DNA from 4 places in the Pseudoalteromonas sp. S3785 genome. Region 1 is predicted to be linked to each of the others. Evidence: predicted binding sites of a transcription regulator. Region 1 holds the regulator's gene; each other region holds the start of a gene.
What was found. Region 1 encodes sigma-54, which starts transcription at its own class of promoters, with help from an activator protein. Its sites were predicted from a motif close to GTTGGCACGNNNNTNGNNT; they were not measured.
Positions count from the first base shown of each region.

Region 2: the regulator sigma-54 is predicted to act here: its motif matches at 2,719-2,737, upstream of CWC17_RS10785 (hemerythrin domain-containing protein).
Region 3: the regulator sigma-54 is predicted to act here: its motif matches at 2,089-2,107, upstream of CWC17_RS05625 (flagellar basal body rod protein FlgF).
Region 4: the regulator sigma-54 is predicted to act here: its motif matches at 2,474-2,492, upstream of CWC17_RS00750 (EF-hand domain-containing protein).

Region 1 covers NZ_PNCT01000005.1:44,325-49,045, forward strand. The annotation lists gene mgtE (magnesium transporter) at 1-583, opposite strand, end outside; gene CWC17_RS01675 (HPr family phosphocarrier protein) at 722-994, opposite strand; gene rapZ (RNase adapter RapZ) at 1,035-1,880, opposite strand; gene CWC17_RS01685 (PTS sugar transporter subunit IIA) at 1,900-2,352, opposite strand; gene hpf (ribosome hibernation promoting factor) at 2,357-2,644, opposite strand; gene CWC17_RS01695 (RNA polymerase factor sigma-54) at 2,672-4,171, opposite strand; gene lptB (LPS export ABC transporter ATP-binding protein) at 4,241-4,721, opposite strand, start outside.
Region 2 covers NZ_PNCT01000039.1:24,389-29,109, forward strand. The annotation lists gene CWC17_RS10765 (tetratricopeptide repeat-containing diguanylate cyclase) at 1-1,653, shown strand, start outside; gene CWC17_RS10770 (DUF6500 family protein) at 1,664-1,882, opposite strand; gene CWC17_RS10775 (putative periplasmic lipoprotein) at 1,909-2,166, opposite strand; gene CWC17_RS10780 (hypothetical protein) at 2,224-2,475, opposite strand; gene CWC17_RS10785 (hemerythrin domain-containing protein) at 2,782-3,207, shown strand; gene CWC17_RS10790 (hypothetical protein) at 3,292-3,702, opposite strand; gene CWC17_RS10795 (TonB-dependent receptor) at 4,051-4,721, shown strand, end outside.
Region 3 covers NZ_PNCT01000021.1:4,454-9,174, reverse strand. The annotation lists gene flgH (flagellar basal body L-ring protein FlgH) at 1-478, opposite strand, end outside; gene flgG (flagellar basal-body rod protein FlgG) at 499-1,287, opposite strand; gene CWC17_RS05625 (flagellar basal body rod protein FlgF) at 1,309-2,052, opposite strand; gene flgE (flagellar hook protein FlgE) at 2,229-3,599, opposite strand; gene CWC17_RS05615 (flagellar hook assembly protein FlgD) at 3,658-4,338, opposite strand; gene flgC (flagellar basal body rod protein FlgC) at 4,352-4,721, opposite strand, start outside.
Region 4 covers NZ_PNCT01000003.1:56,134-60,854, reverse strand. The annotation lists gene CWC17_RS00770 (M28 family metallopeptidase) at 1-38, shown strand, start outside; gene CWC17_RS00765 (EAL-associated domain-containing protein) at 91-1,035, opposite strand; gene CWC17_RS00760 (EF-hand domain-containing protein) at 1,278-1,493, opposite strand; gene CWC17_RS00755 (hypothetical protein) at 1,566-1,766, opposite strand; gene CWC17_RS00750 (EF-hand domain-containing protein) at 2,189-2,401, opposite strand; gene CWC17_RS00745 (TIGR02450 family Trp-rich protein) at 2,941-3,156, opposite strand; gene CWC17_RS00740 (cupredoxin domain-containing protein) at 3,258-3,608, opposite strand; gene CWC17_RS00735 (heavy metal translocating P-type ATPase) at 3,619-4,721, opposite strand, start outside.

The DNA.
Region 1 (4,721 bases):
AAAGCGTACTAAGAGACAATGCACCTAAAAAGCAGTTGTGCTTATCAACAACGTATAAATCATCAGTGCCTTCTGGTAGCTCGCCTCGTAGCCTAATATAACGCAGTACAACATCAAGTGTAACATCTGGGCGAATGGTCACCGTATCGGTGTTCATTAGCGCGCCTGCAGAGCGTTCTTGGTAAGATAAAGCCTGTGTCGCCCGTTCACGGTCTTGCGTGTCCATCGCGCTAACCACATCTTTATACACGGTGTCAGGTAGGCTACGTAGTACTTCACCTAAATCATCGTGGCCCATATCCTCAGTGGCGGCGGCAATATGTTCAGGTTCCATTTGTGCAATGATACCTAAACGTACATCTTCAGAGAGCTCTTCTAGCACGTCCCCTTGTACATCTGGGTCAACCAGCTGCCAAAGCATGCGTCTAATTTTATGCGGAGAGGATTCAAGTAAAAGGGCAGTATCACACGGGGCAGTTTTTGCTAGCATGCGTCTTACTTGAACAAATTGCCCACTATTAAGTGATTTAGTCACCTGTTTTAGTTGTTGCAGTGGGTAGTCTTGTTCAAACGCTTCTGGCATTGGCATCCTAATTTTTTATATACGAGGGGAGGCGATTAACCGCATTGTGATTAATCTAATTAAACACTATTCATTTACCAAGCTACACAAATCAGGGTATAAAGCGAAAATGTATGAGTAAGCTTGGTAATTAAACGTTTATTCTTGTTCGTTAAATCGCTGTGCGATTAATTGTCCGACCGCATGCAAAGCCTTTTCTGAGTCTGGGCCTTCACATACAACTTTAACTTCTTTGCCTTTACTACTTTCGAGTAGCATTAAGGCTAATACGCTATCACCAGCGGCTTCTTTATCATCTTGATGTAAGGTAATTTTAGCATCAAATTGCACAGCTAATTGCGCAAGGACCGTTGCCGCTCTGGCGTGTAAGCCTAATTTATTTTTTATTAAAAACGTGTCTTCACAACGCATAAATTACTATACCTAAACTGAACAGGTTATTATTTTAAGGTTACTTTTCTTGCTCACGGTGCCTAATTTTTACATTTGGATGTGTCATTGCAAAGCTCTCACCTATAGTTTGGGCTAAATAAACCGAGCGGTGTTGTCCACCCGTACAACCTATTGCAATAGTCAGGTAGCTGCGGTTATTGCGCTCTAAGTGTGGTAACCAAGTTTGTACAAATGTTTGAATTTGCCAAGTAAATTTTTGCACTATGCTGTGGTTTGCCAAAAAGTCTTTTACAGGTTGATCAAGACCTGTAAGCGGTTTAAGTTCAGGCTCCCAATGCGGATTTGGCAAAAAGCGAGCATCAAATACATAATCAGCTTCTTTAGGTATGCCGTGTTTAAAACCAAACGATTCAAACGTTACAATTAGTTGTTTATCTTTTTTTCCGAGTATTTTTTCGCGAATTGACTCAGCCAATTGGTGAACACTTAAATCAGTCGTATCAAGCATAAAGTCTGCGCGGGTTACAAGTACATCAAGCAGCTCTTTTTCTTTTTTTATTGCTAAGTCGAGCGGCAATGAATCGATGGATAAAGGATGTAATCTGCGTGTTTCTGAAAAACGTTTTATGAGTGTTTGATCATCACTGTCTAAATAAAACAGAGTGGGTTTAGCAAAGTCCGGTAGGTATTCAAGAATATCGTTAAACTCGTCTTGCTCTTTGGGGATATTACGAACATCGATACTAACAGCTATTTTGTCATAGTTATCTGAAACACTACGTACTAAAGAGGGCAGCAGGTTGACCGGGATATTATCTACGCAATAATAACCTAAATCTTCAACCACGCGTAAAGCAACCGATTTACCTGAACCGGAACGGCCGCTTATGATTATTAACTCCATTTATAGCCCTTAGTATTTACTACGATTGATCAACAATTACTTGATACAGTTCTGCATCGGTTTTAGCGCTTCGCAGCTGTTTGCAAAATTCTTTATTGCTCAGTTTATCAGCTATGGTTGCTAGAGTCTTTAGGTGCTGCTGGTTATCGCCATCTGGTACGATGAGTGCAACAAAAATATCAACAGGACAGTTATCAATAGCATCAAAGTTTACAGGCTTGTCACTAACGAGTACTAACGCAAGCGGTTCTTCTACGCCACCCATTCTACCATGCGGAATTGCGATACCGCGGCCAATACCCGTACTACCTAGTTTTTCTCTGCTGGCTAGCGCATTAAGAATATCCTGTTGTGGTAAGTAAGGGAGCTTTTCATGAGCAAGCTCACTGATAAATTCTAAAATTCTTTTTTTACTACTAAAAAGGACCGCAGCTTTGCTGCAGTCCTGGCATACTAATGTACTTAATTTCATAATATTAGTGTCTAGCAAGCTTCTCTTTATGTTTTATGACTTGACGATCGAGCTTGTCAATCAACGAGTCTATAGCAGCATACATATCTTGGTGCTCTGTTGAGGCAAATAAATCTGCGCCGCTTACATGAATAGTCGCTTCTGCTTTTTGGTTGAGTTTTTCTACATCGAGAATGACATGCACATTGCTAATATGATCTGAGTGCCTTTCTAGCTTTGCAAATTTATTATTTACATAGTCTCTAAGTGAATCAGTTACTTCTACGTGACGACCAGTTAGGTTTAGTTGCATAAGCATTTCCTCTTTGTTTTTTACGTCTTATATCAAACTCTTTCTCTGATTTGACGGTGGAATAGCTAGCGATTCACGGTATTTTGCTATTGTGCGTCTAGCTACTTTAATTCCTTGCTCTGCCAATATATCCGCAATTTTACTATCACTCAATGGTTTGGCTGAGTTTTCCGCGGCAATTAGCTTTTTAATTAAGGCACGTATTGCGGTTGACGAACATTCGCCACCGTTTTCGGTGCTTACGTGGCTTGAGAAAAAATATTTAAGCTCAAAAATACCACGTGGCGTATGCATATATTTTTGCGTAGTAACACGCGAAATTGTTGATTCGTGCATTTCTACCATTTCAGCAACATCGTTTAAAACCATTGGTTTCATGGCTTCGGGGCCATGTTCAAAAAACGCTTGTTGCTGTTTTACAATACAGTTTGTTACTTTTAGCAGCGTGTCGTTTCTGCTTTCAAGACTTTTTATAAACCATTTAGCTTCTTGCAGATGAGAGCGAATAAACTGGCTATCTCCACTTGATTTTACGGTACGTGACATGGCCGCATACTGACTATTTACGCGTATTTTTGGCATGCTATCTGGGTTTAGCTCTACCACCCAACGGCCCTTAATTTTTTTAACTGACACATCCGGTATGACATACTCAGACTCTTCCCTTACTATTGTGTCTGCAGGTTTTGGGTTGAGGGTATGTATAAGAGTCATGACCTCTTTAAGCTCGTCTTCTTTAAGCTTAGTCTTTTTCATTAATGTACGATAGTCGCGTGCCGCTAATAGATCAATGTGATCGGTTAAGATCATTTTAGTTTGTTCTATAAAAGGGGTGTCTTTATCAAACTGGTTAAGCTGAATACACAAGCACTCCTGTAAGCTCCGCGCGGCTATACCTACAGGGTCGAATAATTGAATACGTTTTAAAACGGCTTCTATTTCATCCAGTTCAACTTCAACGTCGTCATCGTTTTCTTGGTTAAAGCTTTCTAAAATCTCTTCACAACTTAGCGTTAAAATACCCGAGTCATCTACAGCTTCTACAATGGCTATAGCAATGGCTTCGTCAGTTGGGCTAAAAGGAGTAAGCTGAAGTTGCCACATTAAGTACTCATGTAGCGTTTCAGTAGAGGCGCCCTGATAAATAGACTCATCTTCTGGCATTGGGCCTGAGGATGCCGCAGGGGCTGCACTCATGTACTCATCCCAAGTTACATCCATCGCCATATCATCGCTAACAGTGTCTTTATTTAAAGCTTCACCACTGTCTTGCTCGTATTCACTGGTTGTATCATCAGCCGATGCGCTTACGGTTACATCATCCGTATCTGCTTTTTGTTCATTTTTTCCAGCCGACTCTTCCGTGTAATCTTGCTCTTCTACTTCTAATAGCGGGTTGCTATCAAGTGCTTCTTGTATTTCTTGCTGGAGATCCAATGTACTGAGCTGCAGCAAGCGAATCGCTTGTTGCAATTGTGGAGTCATTGTAAGTTGCTGGCCCATGCGCAGCTGTAATGATTGCCTCATGTATCTCTAACAATCCTTTTATGTTGTTATAATTAATATTAGCAGATGCTTGTAGGTGTGGCTTAAATGTTACAGCCTAAATTGCTCGCCTAAATAAACATCGCGTACAGTTTTGTCATTTAATACGTGTTCTGGGGTGCCAGATGCAATTAGCTCCCCATGAGAAACAATGTAGGCTTTTTCACAAACATCAAGGGTTTCTCTTACATTGTGATCGGTAATTAATACGCCAATGCCACGATTTTTAAGATGTTCTATTATTTTCTTTATATCTAACACTGAAATCGGATCAACACCAGCAAAAGGCTCATCCAACAAAATAAATTTAGGGTTCGCTGCGAGTGCTCTGGCTATCTCTACACGGCGGCGTTCGCCACCAGAAAGTGCCATACCTTGGCTATCACGTATATGTTGAATGCTAAATTCATCAAGTAAGTTGTTAAGCGTTTCTTCTCGCGCGGCTTTATTTAGCTCTTTGCGCGTTTCTAAAATAGCCATTAAATTTTGATAAACTGTTAGCTTTCTAAATATAGATGACTCTTGCGGCAAA
Region 2 (4,721 bases), on a different contig from region 1:
GCCTTATATTCAGAGCTACTTTTTAGGCAAGAAAAATACACCGCACTGAGTACTCATTTGCTTGAGTACTTAAATAATACTGATCTTATTAATTATAAAAGTAGTCACCTGCTACTTTTAGAGGTTCAGCTTAAGCTTTATGCAATTAACAAAGAGCTAAGTAATGCGCAATCGCTTGCTAAGCAGCTTCAAGTGCAGGTAAAACAGCTCGCTCCTAACGATAAAATTATTGTTTTTCGTGCTATGGCCTATTACTACACCGAAACCGACGAACTTAAAAAAACATTAAATGCAGCATTAATAGGATTAGAGCTTGCTATAAAAGAAGAAGACATAGCCTCGCAGGGCTACTTTTTTAGAAAAATTGCCGACGCTTACAACTACCTCTATAAAGATGATAAAGAAAAAGCCATTTATTATGCCCAAAAAGCGGTCGATGCCTACGAGCAAACAAGCGACGGCCTATTTACGGCAAAAGCTTATTGGAGCTTAGGAAATGTATTACTGGAGGTCGGTCAGCCTAAAAACGCGCTTGTATACTTAAATAAAGCGCTGGCTTATTTTAGTAAAGTTAATATGAAAAAAGGGTTAGCCTTTGCTCAATATTCTATTGCAAATATTCAATACCTGCAGGGTAATTACGATACGGCTTTAATGCTCGCAAACAAAAACATTGCACTTGCAAGCTCCGCCGGCATTAACGATATGCATTTAGCCTCAATGATTTTATTATCAGATATTTACATTAAACAAAATTTATTAAATAAAGCCAACCAAGTAAACGACGAGGTATTTTTAAATCTCGATAAATTTAGTCGCAGCATTTATAAGGCTGATTTTTTAAGCAAACGCTATAAATTAAAGCGTCAACTTAACTACACCGAGGATGCCTTTAACGCCATTGAAGATGAGCTTGCTTATACAATAGAACATTACGAAGCCACCAGCGAAACCAATATAAAAACCTTGCAGGTTAAATTTGAAGTAAAAGAAAAAGAAGACAAGATTTTACAGCTAGAATACGAAAAAAACATAAACAAATTGCAAGCTACAGAAGAACACCAACAAAAAATAATTTGGCGGTTAAGTGCATCTATTGCCTTTATTGTGGTGCTCGTATCGCTATTTTTATTTTACCGACAAATGCGCCAACGTAAAAAATACCATGCTATAGCATTAACCGACTACCTAACTAACAGCTTAAACCGACGTGGCATACTACAAAAAGCTGATGAGTGTTTATCCCAGCAGAGCCTAGCAATAGCTATTGTCGATTTAGATTACTTTAAAGCTATTAACGACAAATTTGGCCATGATATAGGAGATTTAGTACTTGTAAAATTTGCTCAAGCAGCAAAAGACACACTAAATACTACTAACAAGTTTGGACGCTATGGCGGCGAAGAGTGGCTATTTGTTTTAAAAACACAAAACCGGGATAAAATAAGCAGCTTTTTTGAAAATCTTGAAAATAAGTTAGCGCAGTACTGTAGTCATATTGAGGCATTGCCAAGTAAAACACACGTTACCTTTAGTGCTGGCGTGGCAATAAGTCATGCTAAAAGCGACTCACTTAGCGAGCTAATTAAACGTGCAGACCAACAACTCTATAAAGCAAAAGAAAATGGCAGAAACCAAATAGCAATCGCGTAAATATACGTTATTACTGCCCTTCTATAATCATTTGTTTTATTTTTATCGCTTTTTCAAAGTGATCTAACTTATGGGTGTGTATCCACCACGTAGCGGCTTGCATCAGCAGCTCTGGATTGTCGTTTTTATTTGCAAAAAAAGCGTAAAAAGAAAGACCTACGTTTTCGCCTTTGGCTGCTATTTTTTTATCGCATACAGCTATAATTTTTGCTTTTAGTTCTTTCTGCATACATACCTTATTTAATTGTATTTTAATTATCTAAATATACCGTTTAAAAAACTAACAATTAGCTGTAAAAGACTTCTATCAACAATACTATGATTCTCAAACTCTTTATTAGGCGTATTTACTTTTGTAGCTTTGCATTCATTATCTAGTGGCTCATATTTATGTAAATCGGTTTCATAAGCTATATCGGCTTGCTCCATACATTTTGCAGAGCCCGCATAAGGCTGAGCAGCACAGCCAGTTAAAAATATACACAACAATAATAAAGCTACAAACGCTTTCATAATCAATCCTATTTAAAGCACCCTTCTGCCTTAGATTATAGCTACAAAGTTACTTATTTAATCGGCTATCAAAACAAGTAGGTCAATAAAAAACACACCTACTTCATCGAAAAAGGTATCCTCTTTAGCATCCTTTTTTAATTGAGCACTTATACATTCATTATAAACTTCTGAGCTTGTTTGGGAGCCATTTAGCTCAGTCACTTCAGCTTCTTTTATACATAAGCTTCGATCAGAATGCGAAGCTGTACTACATGCACTTAACAATGCACACAGTAACAGTGCTGTAATGGGGGTTTTTATATTCATCCTTAAACAATCCTGTTAACTAAAGTTTTATAAACCACATATGTAAATGACTATATAAAACCTGTACCTAAATAATGCCATCACTTTATCACTTCACTAAAATATACAACCAGTAAATATTTGTAAGTATCTGTAGAACTAAAACCTGAAAATATTGCATTAGTTTGCTTGTAAAAATTACAGACCGTTTATTTTATAGCTGATTAAAAAACACATAAACAACTAAAAATCAATAGGTTAAAGTTTGGCATCTAGTTTGCTTTGTTAATGACATAAGCAATTTGAGAACAAGTAAAAGGATTAATTATGAATATTTTTGAAGCGCTACGTTACGATCACGATAAACAACGTAAATTGGTAGATGCACTTATTGAAACTCATGGCGATACGGATGAGCGCCACACGTTAATGAGTGAACTTAAAACAGAACTTGAAGATCACGCCAAATTTGAAGAACGCTTTTTTTATAATCCACTGATGTGCGATGACTTAACTCAAGAAAAGGCGCGTCATAGTGTTGCTGAACATCACGAAATAGATGAGTTAGTTGAGCAATTAGAAGACACTAAAATGAGCTCATCTGTATGGCTTAAAACAGCGAAAAAGCTTAATGAATTAGTACACCACCATTTAAGCGAAGAAGAACGTGAAGTATTTCAACTTGCTGGAAAAGCATTAACTGAAAATCAAAAAGAAACATTAGCAAAACGCTACAACAAAGCAATGCACTAAATATTGTAAACCGACTTCCATACACTCCCTGTGTACTTATTGGTTATAAGCCTATGGCTTATAACCATTTTTTTTGCTTAATACTTATACTGTGTATTTAACGTCTTGATCACGTAATAAGTAAAGTGCAAAACATGCTGCCCACATTGGCCACGCTGTAAAAAACAATAAGTTATTAAAGCCATCAATATACTGATTATAAGATGAAAGTGTAGAAAGGCCATGCATCACAAAAATGATTCCGTATGTAAGGCGCTTATTAATACCCGCCATAAATGCTAAAACCAAAACAAGTTGTACAGCACCTATAACGTAAGCAATTATATCCGTAGAACCACTAATACCATAAAAATGTTCAAATATACGTGCGCTATGTCCAGGGTTAACAAACTTATCGAATGTCCACATTATCATTACAATAAACACCCCTAAACGCAAAGAGAAGAGTGACCATTGCAAACGGTTTTGCACATCAGAGTTAATTGTACCTGTCATAAAACTTCCTTAAAAAAATATTAATAAACGTTGAAGTAAGCTAGACCGTATAACTGAGCTTTTATTTCAAAAAAGAGTAATTTTTTTCAATACATGTTTGATGAACCTATAAGTTTATAAAAATAAATTAATAACACACAGGTTTCATTAAAATAGACTATGCTTAAAAAAACCATACAAAGCAGCAGCTTACATTATATTTTAAAACTAGGTACTTAAGTATGAATTTATTAATAGAGTATTGGCTTTCGTTCTAAAAAATAAAAAGAAGACTAAATTAATTGAAAGTTATTTTTAAGGCTTTCGGTCTTTATCGCCAACAACATTTTAATCGTAGAGAGAAAACGTTTGAAACACGCACAATTAGCAATCGCGCTAGCCATTATATTAAACACACCATTACTAGCATTTGCAGCTGAAGAATCAAAAGCAATAACTAAAAGCGCAATTGAGCATATAGAAGTAGCTGGCCAAGTTCTTAAATCTCAAGGTTTATCTGTAAAAGATGCCACTGTGGACGGCCCTTTCGGGGATAATTTGGCATTGCAAGACATCGCACGCTCAGTAACGCCTATTTCAAGTGAGTTAATAGAACAACTTAACATCACTACCCTACAAGATGTACTTGCGGTTAGCCCAAACACATACTCTGCAAGTGGCTTTGGTGCACCTAGTTTGCCTACTATTCGTGGCCAACTCGGAGAGCTTTTTCAAGACGGTACACGCCGTCAAGCAGGTAACAATGGCTTTGGTGTGCCTTTATCGTTCAACTCTATAGAACAAATAGATGTAGTAAAAGGTGCACCACCTGTTCTATTTGGTTCAAGCCAACGTAACGGTGGTTTTGTAAATTTACACTCAAAGACTGCTTCTACAGATGAAAGTAAAGGTAAAGTTAAGCTATCAGCGGGGCGATGGGATCAATACAGTGCGCAAATAGATTACACCGCGCCAATTATTCAAGACAAAGTGGGTCTTAGAGTAAGTTACGAGCATCTTGATGAAGGCAGCTACTACGA
Region 3 (4,721 bases), on a different contig from region 1:
CGCCACGGATAACTAAGTTACCATTGGGTAAAACACGCATAACATTTACAGAAATATCACCCACTAAACTGTTCGACTGATTTGATTTAGAGTCACCGGTAAATGATGAATCACTACCAATACCAAACTGAATACTGTCGCCACCTATATTGACAGGTAAGCCACCTAATCCAATAATGGGGTCCAAACTGGCGTCGGTTTCTTTGTCAGTTTCAGTTTTTGCGGCTTTTGTAGCTTGTGTTGACTCTTCAAGCTTAACGGTAATTATATCGCCTGTTCTAAGCGCTTTTTTATCTGAATACAGGTCATTAAATGTGTTGGTATTAAATAGCGAACCTGTTGCAACAACAGGCTCTGCTACGGGCTCTGGGTACATGGGTGCGTAGTATGGGTCGTCTTGAACCACTTCACTATTTTGCGTAGAAACACAGCCACTTAAAAATAAGGTGCCTGCAGCAAATAAAATAACTTTACGCATAACTATCCCCTTGTGCACGATTATAACTGTTGATTGATGTAGCTCATCATTTCGTCAACGGCTGAGATTACTTTTGAATTCATTTCGTAAACACGTTGTGTTTCGATAAGGTTTACCAGTTCTTCTGTTACATTAACGTTTGATGTTTCAAGCGAACCCTGAATAATAGTACCCAACCCTTCTACGCCTGGATTACCTTGCACAGGCGCACCACTAACAGCCGTTTCGGTGTAAAGGTTTTGACCAATTGGCTCAAGACCAGATGGATTAATAAAGTCGCTAATTGTTAGCTGACCAATCACCACATTATCGGCTTGCCCTGCAACACGTACAGATACTTCACCATCTTGAGAAACCGTAATTGATTGCGCATCATCGGGAACATTCATTTCGGGCTGAACAACAAAGCCAGCGCCTGAAGTAACAATGCGGCCGTCTTCATCGGTAGTAAATTGTCCATTACGCGAATAGGCAATATTGCCATCAGGTTGCAACACTTCAAAAAAGCCTTCGCCTGAGATCATCCAATCAAGTGAGTTTTCAGTGGTAAGCATATTGCCTTGCGTAAACTCTTTTTGGTTAGCAACCACTTTTGCACCGGCACCAAGCATTAGGCCTGATGGTAACTCAGTATCTTGTGATGATCGCCCGCCAGGTTGGTTGATGTTTTGATACAGTAAATCTTCAAAAATAGCGCGGCTCTTTTTGTAACCTACGGTACTGGCATTCGCCAAATTATTTGAAATAACTGAAATATCAGTTTGTTGAGCGTCTAGCCCTGTTTTACTTATCCACAATGCAGGATTCATAAGTATGCCCTCATTTTAAAGTTAAACTATGCGCATCAACTGATCTTGACGTTCGTCAATCTCTTCAGCTGTTTTCATTAGTTTTACTTGTAACTCAAATTGACGTTGGTGGTTGATCATATCGACCATTTCGTGAACTGGATTAACGTTAGACATTTCCAGTGCACCACTTAATACTTTTACATTTTCAGAGGTATCAACGGTTTGCCCAGGTACTGGTCTAAATAAACCATCGTTACCTTTTTCAAGCTGCCTGCTGTTTCCTTCAACAACACGTAGCGTGTCTACTTCTTCTAAAAAATTGGCTGGTGCGCCTTGCGGGCGAACCTGAATGGCGCCATCTGCACTAAAGCTTATTTTTTCAATAGGGACAGGTAGAATTACGGGGCCACCTTCGCCAATAACTTGACGACCATGGCTCGTTACTAACATGCCTTGTGCAGTAATGTTCAGCGTACCGACTTTAGTGTAGGCTTCATTCCCTGACTCATCTTGAACAGCGAGCCAGGCGTTATCGCTCATGGCAATGTCTAAATCTCGCCCTGTTTCTATTATGCCGCCAGAGGTCATGTTAGAACCAGGTCGCTCTTGCATAGAAAACACTCGGGTCGGCAAGCCCTCGCCGAATGCTTGCATAGAACGCGCTTGCGCGAAGTCAGCTTTAAAACCTGTGGTATTTGCGTTTGCCAAATTATTGGCTTTAAGTGCAAGCCCCTGTAGGCTTTGCTTAGCGCCAGAGGCCGCAATGTAGACCATTTTGTCCATAACATCGACTCACATAAAAAATCTCTGAGTTGATAAATGCAAAATAGATGCCAGATTAAATTTGACGCAATATAAGAAAGGTATTGAACGGTTCAGCTAGGCTATTTTTGTGGTATTAGGTATAAAAAAGGCTGCAAAAATGCAGCCTTAAAATCTTAACCAAAAATAAGGTTAACTTATCGAATCTGCAAAATACTTTGCTGAATTGTTGAGTTAACTTCAAGCGCTCGAGAGTTTGCTTGGTAGTTACGTTGAGCGGTAATCAAATCAACTAATTCGTTTGTTAAGTTGGTATTTGATTGCTCAAGTGCAGATGAATTAATACTACCAAAAGTACCCGAGCCTGCTTCACCGGCTACCGGCTCGCCAGAGTCAATACTTTGCTTCCAGCTGGTATCGCCTACTTGCGATAAACCTTGTGAGTTTGGAAAACGTACCATAGCCACTTGCCCTAAGTAGGTTGAATCACCATTACTGTACGAGGCCACAATTTTACCGTCTGTACCAATATCAATACCCGCTAAACGACCGACTGTAGAGCCATCTTGGTCAAGGGCTTTTACTTCAAAACCACTTGAGTACTGAGTGGGAATACGTCCTGCTGTGTTATTTTCATCGCGCCAATTTAACTCAATACCCGTGCTTGGAAATGTCGCGCCGTTATCAAGCATTGACGATAAACCAGTGCCTGCACCTGCCGGTAAATTAATTTCGTCAAATGTTGTAGCGTTAGTATTTGCTATACCGTTGGTTGTTGCAGGTAAACCACTAGAGTCGAAGCCAAGTGTAGCTATCGGTGTATAAGGTGTAGTTGTTTGTTCTGCACCTGATGTACCATCTACAACTTTCCCATCTAAGGTGGCGTATACCTCCCAGCTGTTATCAGTACCACCTGCAGCAGCGTCTTCTTCTTTAACAAAAAAGTACTGAAGAATATGCGGCTCACCTAATGAGTCGTAAACGGTTGTAGACGTTGACGAGTTATACGTACCATTTGATGTAGGGTCAAAAGCAAGGCCTGTAGCATCTGCTGTTGCATCTAAATTAAATGACAAAAATACGTTTTCCGTAGCACGAGGCGAACCAGATGAATCAGGAATTTGAATTGGGTTAGTTGTACTTAGACTTACCGATGTGGTGTCCCCACTTGATGCATCAACCGGAAAAGCTTGTAAGTAATTACCTTTGGCGTCAACCATAAAATTGTCTTGATTTAGCTTAAATGCACCTGCACGAGTATAGGTTAAATCTTGCGACGAAATATCATCGGTCATTGCAAAGTAACCTTCGCCGGTAATCGCTAAGTCTAACGAGTTGTTAGTAAATTGCAGTGAGCCTTGATGAAATTGCTGTGCAACCATAGTTGTTTGCACACCATCACCATTTTTGGTTTTACCTGCGCTAAACACAGATGCAGCATATACATCAGCAAATTCAGCCCGCGATTCTTTAAAACCAGTGGTATTTACGTTAGCAATATTATTTGCTGTTACGTCTAAGTCTTTTTGAGCGGCAGCTAGGCCTGTAAGTGCGATATTAAAGCTCATAATTCACCTCTAACTTTTAATCTAATAGCCTGCTAGCAGGCGAAATACTTTTAAATGGTTATGCGATCTCTGCGACATCTGTCAACCTAACCGCACCCTCTTTGGTGTTAATAATAATGCCACTAGAGCCGTTGATATTAACGCTTTCAATATTTTTGAATGTGGCTACCGGTAAGCTTGAAAACTCGCCGTTGGTACTGCCCTCTGCAGTAATCGTGTATTCGCCCTCTGGTAGGCGTTCGCCAGATTCATTATTCCCATCCCAACTAAAGCGCACAGCACCCGCTGCTTGCGAACCCATATCGATAGTTCTAACCAGTTGCCCAGAGGCATCTGTGACTTTAATTTTTAAATTATCAACGGCTTCTTCAGCAACTGCCGACCCTTTTGCCTCGCCACTTTCACCAAGTTCAAGCGTATTAGATTCTAAAAGCGCCTGTTTACCAACCAGGGTTGATGCTTGTAGAGCAGAGTTTGAAGTCATTGAAGAGGCAAGCGACTCAAAATTTGTGTTTAAATCTGTGATACCTTGCGCCATGGTAAAATTAGTCATTTGCGCAATCATTTGATCGTTATCAGCCGGATTACTCGGATCCTGATACGATAGCTGCTGAGTTAGCAACGAGAAAAAATCTTCCTGTGTTAACGCATCGCTCTCTTCAGTGGAAGTCGCTACTTGAGTCTCTTGCCAAGTAATCGAGTCCATAAAAGATGAACTAGTACTAATATCGTTACTCATAACCTACCCTCGGTTATCGCTGCCCAAGTAACAGCGTTTTGCTTAACATTTGCTTAGCTGCATCGGCAACTTGCACGTTTGTTTGATATGAGCGAGAGGCAGAGATCATATTTGCCATCTCCTCAACAACATTAACGTTGGGTTTATAGATATAGCCATTTTCATCCGCACTTGGGTGATTAGGGTTATATTCAATTTGTAGTGGTTTGTTACTCTCAACAATTCCCAACACTTTAACACCAACAGCGGAGCCCTGAGGGTTGCTGGCTGAGGCAGACGCTTTAGTCAGCTCGGCAGCAAATACAGGTTGGCGAGCTCGGTATGTTTTGTCTTGGGATGAACTTATTGTATTAGCATTCGAAATATTACTCGCGGTAGTATTT
Region 4 (4,721 bases), on a different contig from region 1:
ACTTTAAAGCAAAGCGCGAGCAAGATAAACCGCATTAGTAAGCAATGTTTAAAGCTAAATAGCAATTATACCCATCGTATTAAAATCCTCCTACTTGGAGGATTTTAATTTTGAGCGCGCCCGCATTAGTAAGGTTTCGGCTTTAGCACCTAAATACACATAAATAGCCAATGCGATTAAAAGCCCTACCACCGCAAGCATCATCGCAATGGCCGGTAATAAGTATTCAGCTTGCCCGAGCGCCGCTTTAAACATGGTTAATAGCGCCTCAATAGATATTGCAATTAGCACGGTAGATATAAACCGAGTAATTGTGCGCCGTGTAGATGAGTGCCTAAATATATCCTTATGCATTAAAATCTCTTCTTCGAGAATGGTTTTTCCTAAATCAAACACGGCCAACGCTAAAGTAATATATATAATAATGCTAAAGGGCTCGAGGGGATCAGAGGCTGAATCAAAGTGGGTTAATAATGCATATATATCGTTAAATACGATGCTCAGTAAAAAGAGAACCAAAGTAAATAAACACGCCACAATCACCCCATAACCCGCTTTAAAATAAGGCGAAATACCAGCACGCGCGCTGTCTCCCATTACAAACTCAATTAACTGGGTTAAGCATACGTCTAGCACTAAATAATGTTGCTGGTTAATTGGCTTTTTCAGCTCTTTAATAGCCGAAATACATAAATGATTAGTTGCGATAGAAATATACGGATCGGTAAAGCACACCGAATCGGTTTGTTTAGATTGTAAAAAGTAAGGGCGCTCACTTAAATCTTGCTGATTACCTTGCTCGGCTAATTTTTTATAAGCACGCTTAAAGCACACATTATTGCCTAGCTGAAGCCCAGGTTCGTTTAAACAATATTGCAGCTCTAAAAAGGGGTATTGCTTTACTAAAAAACGCGTATCTCGATTTTTGTTAAGCCCATCTTCAATACTCATTAAAATAGAGTCAAGCAAGCTGTGTATTACTTGCTCATACTCATGGTAGCGCTCAACGCTACTCATATAACTCATTCGCGCCATAATTGTTTACTCACCCAGTTGCTCTAGCGTTAACTAAGCAAGTTTAAAACCACATAAATATACTGTTTAAAATCAATAGGTTATTAATTAACATAATTGGAATTGCACCCTTTTGGTGATAAAACGGCATTTATATTTTATTAGGCGCACAAAAAAGCAGCTAAGTATTAAATACTTAGCTGCTTGGTGAGTATGATCTTTAAACGTTTGGTTAGTGCGTAAACCTACGTATGCGCCTAATTTTATTGTACCTTTGAAAACTCTTGCTGAGAAAGCTCACCATTTCCATCTGTATCTAACTTATCAAATAGCTGAACTAACTGAGCATTAGCCTGTGCTTCTGATTTGCTAATAACGCCATCGCCGTCAGCATCAAAAGAGTTAAAATCTACCGCAGCAAAGGCTGCTGAAGATGATAAAAGAGCAGCAAGTGCTAGCGTTTTATTTACTGTTTTCATAATCGTTCCTTAGGCATAATAACCAGATTAAGGGTGAGAAATCCTTTTCGAAGATCCATTAAGGGGTAATTGTTAATATTCAAAAAAGTCATTTTCGGTAACGCCATTTCGGCTTTGCATATTTAATTGCTGCATTATTTGTTCTGCTGAATGATCACTTTGGTTTGCTAAATCACCTTCGCCTTGCATAGGTGTTTTAAACTCTGTATTTGCCAATACCACCGATGATGACACCAAGGTGATAAGTACAAATGTTGTTTTCAGCTTAGTCATAATGTAATCCTTCAATAATATGCATTACCTGTATAAATTTGCGCTGAGGTGGTTACAATTCACTTCCTTGTTATTCTTTTTAATAGGCTCCCTTGCCTATTTAGGTTGTCTTTGGCAACTCAGAACTATGCTTACACCACAGCGCATTAACCGTCTGCGCTTGTAAAACCTTTGCTTAAAAAAGTTTACCGTTTGTGTTGGTATCAAACTTTGCAAATGTGCCAGAAAATACCAGCACTATTGCAAGCAAAGTTGGGTATCGCTTTTACATATCGATTCCTTCGCTATGCGTTTATAATAAAATGCCCTGTGTATTACACTGTCCTTGTTATTCTTTATGGTAAGCTCCCTTGCTTACTTAGGTTGTCTTTGGCAACTCAGAATTAACGTGTCACTGGGCGTTAACTACTCAAAGCACTCACTTATGCTTTGTCGAACTCACTCTTAGATAGCTCGTTGTTTTTGTCAGTATCAAGTTTTGTAAACTGACTCATTAATTCAGCATCAGCAGATGCTTCTAACGGGCTTAATGTGCCACTGCCATCTTTATCGAGTGTGTCAAAATCTGTTACTGCAAAAGCCGCTGATGAAGAGGCTAAAGCCATTAATACCAATGTTGATTGTGCCTTTTTCATAATGAAATCCTTCATAGGGTTAGGGGAGTAGCCAATTGGCGTTACCCACGTTTGCTTAATACAGCTTAGCTATTACAACTTCAATGCCATCTTTTATTTTTAATTGATAAACAATGAGTTACATGAAAAGTGCATGTATAGATGAAGTTTCGAGAGGTGTTTTTGTTGCTTTTTTGCAACAGCCTGATGAGCCAATTAAAATAAACTTTTAAAATCAATAACTTATTATTTATAAAAAAGCCACACGTGAGCTAAAAGCTAACTAAAAACATAATGTGGGGAAGTTTAAGAATAAACTAGAGCTGAACAGCTTAATTAAAACAATTAAACGCTATAAAACCTAAATTATAAACAATTGAAATATAAGAATATTTACGAAATATTTGGCGTTTATTTTCTAAAAGCACGGCAAGCCTGTAAAAAACAGGCATTTGTTGCCAAATGGCGAATTTAGTAAAAGGCAGGGATTAAAAAGGGAGCGCATTGCATTTAGTTGGGCATAACAAATTGGCGTTTTTTAAAGTATAAAAACAATTTAACTACTTCCAGCCTTGACGCCATTTTTGTGTGTCTTTTAAATCTCGCCAGCGTATTGAGTACTGATTTTTAGAAAACACCGACTCGGTAATACATTCGATTACATTACCTTCTTCATCGTATTCTACTTCTACAATTATAAAGTGTTTTTCTTTATTAATAGCTGGGGTAGCAGTCCACTTACTGTTTAGTAATTTTTTAGGGTTTAAGTTATTCATTAAATAATCTAGTGTGTTTAAATAACACTAATACGACATAACCCGTTGTTTAGCTCAACATAAAGTTAGACCGTATTAATGTTACTTCATCAACTCACTGGTTACTCAGCGATTAACTTACCTTTATACATTTTCATTTGGCAATGAAAGTCGTACTCACCTGCTTCAAGTGCAGGCAAAGTGATTCTATTCTCTCCCATTGCAAGGCTTTCACTTACATCAAGCTGCGGGAACACCATAGTTTCGGCGCACGGTGCACTGTCTTTTCTATCAAATGTAAGTGTTACTTTTTTATTGGCCGCCACCTTTATATGACTTGGTTGATAAACGCCGTTATCTACCACTATGGTTTGCGTATTGTCATTACTGTGTATTTGCTTTGGCTTATAAAGCCAAAACCAATAAATAATGGCCACAATTAATACTGCACCCAGTAAATTTATGATTAACATTATCGACTCCTTAGCGCTTATTGGGTTTATAAAAACGTAAGCGATTAGCATTGGTGACGACAGTCAGTGATGAAAGCGCCATAGCTGCGCCCGCTACTACAGGATTTAGTAGCACACCAATAAAGGGATACAACACACCGGCAGCAATAGGAATGCCCGCAACGTTATAAATAAAGGCACCAAACAAGTTTTGTTTAATGTTTTTAATTGTTGCGCTGCTAATGGCAATAGCATCAGCAAGGCCATGCAGCGAGCCACGCATTAAGGTAATATCGGCGCTTTCTATGGCTACATCGGTACCTGTACCAATCGCAAAACCGACATCTGCCTTAGCAAGCGCGGGGGCATCATTGATCCCATCACCCGTCATACCTACAATTTCGCCTTGCTGCTGGCGTTTAGTGACTTCATTTACTTTATCCTCTGGTAACACTTCTGCGATAAAATCATCAATACCGACTTTTTTAGCCACAGCGTGTGCGGTCGCTTTATTATCGCCAGTGAGCATTACTAGATGAATACCTTCATTTTGCAGGCGCTTAATTGCCTGTACTGAGTCTTCTTTTAGCGGGTCCGCCACCGCAATTAAGGCCATAAGTTGGTTATTACAGGCAAAGTACATCGGCGTTTTAGCTTCTTTTGCAAAGGTGTGTGCTTGCTCAGCGGCCTCATCAACAGCAATCTCGTATTTATCCATAAGCGCTTTATTACCAAATAACAAAGTCTGCTCATTCACCTTACCGCTTACACCTTTGCCAGTAATGGCGTCAAAGTCAGTCGCTTTACTCAAGGTGACGTTTTGTTTTTTAGCGTGCTGCATAATAGCCTCTGCCAGAGGGTGCTCAGAGCTACTTTCGAGGCTTGCAACTAATTGCATTACGTTATTTTCATCTGCGTTATTAAACGTTACAACATCTGTTACTTGGGGTGCACCTTGGGTAATGGTGCCGGTTTTATCTAAAATCATGGTAGTAATTTTGGAGGTAGTTTGCAGTGACTCGCCATTGCGAATTAATATGCCAAACACGGCGGCTTTACCTATTCCCACCATTACCGACATAGGCGTTGCTAAACCCAGCGCACACGGGCATGCAATAATCAGCACGGTGGTTA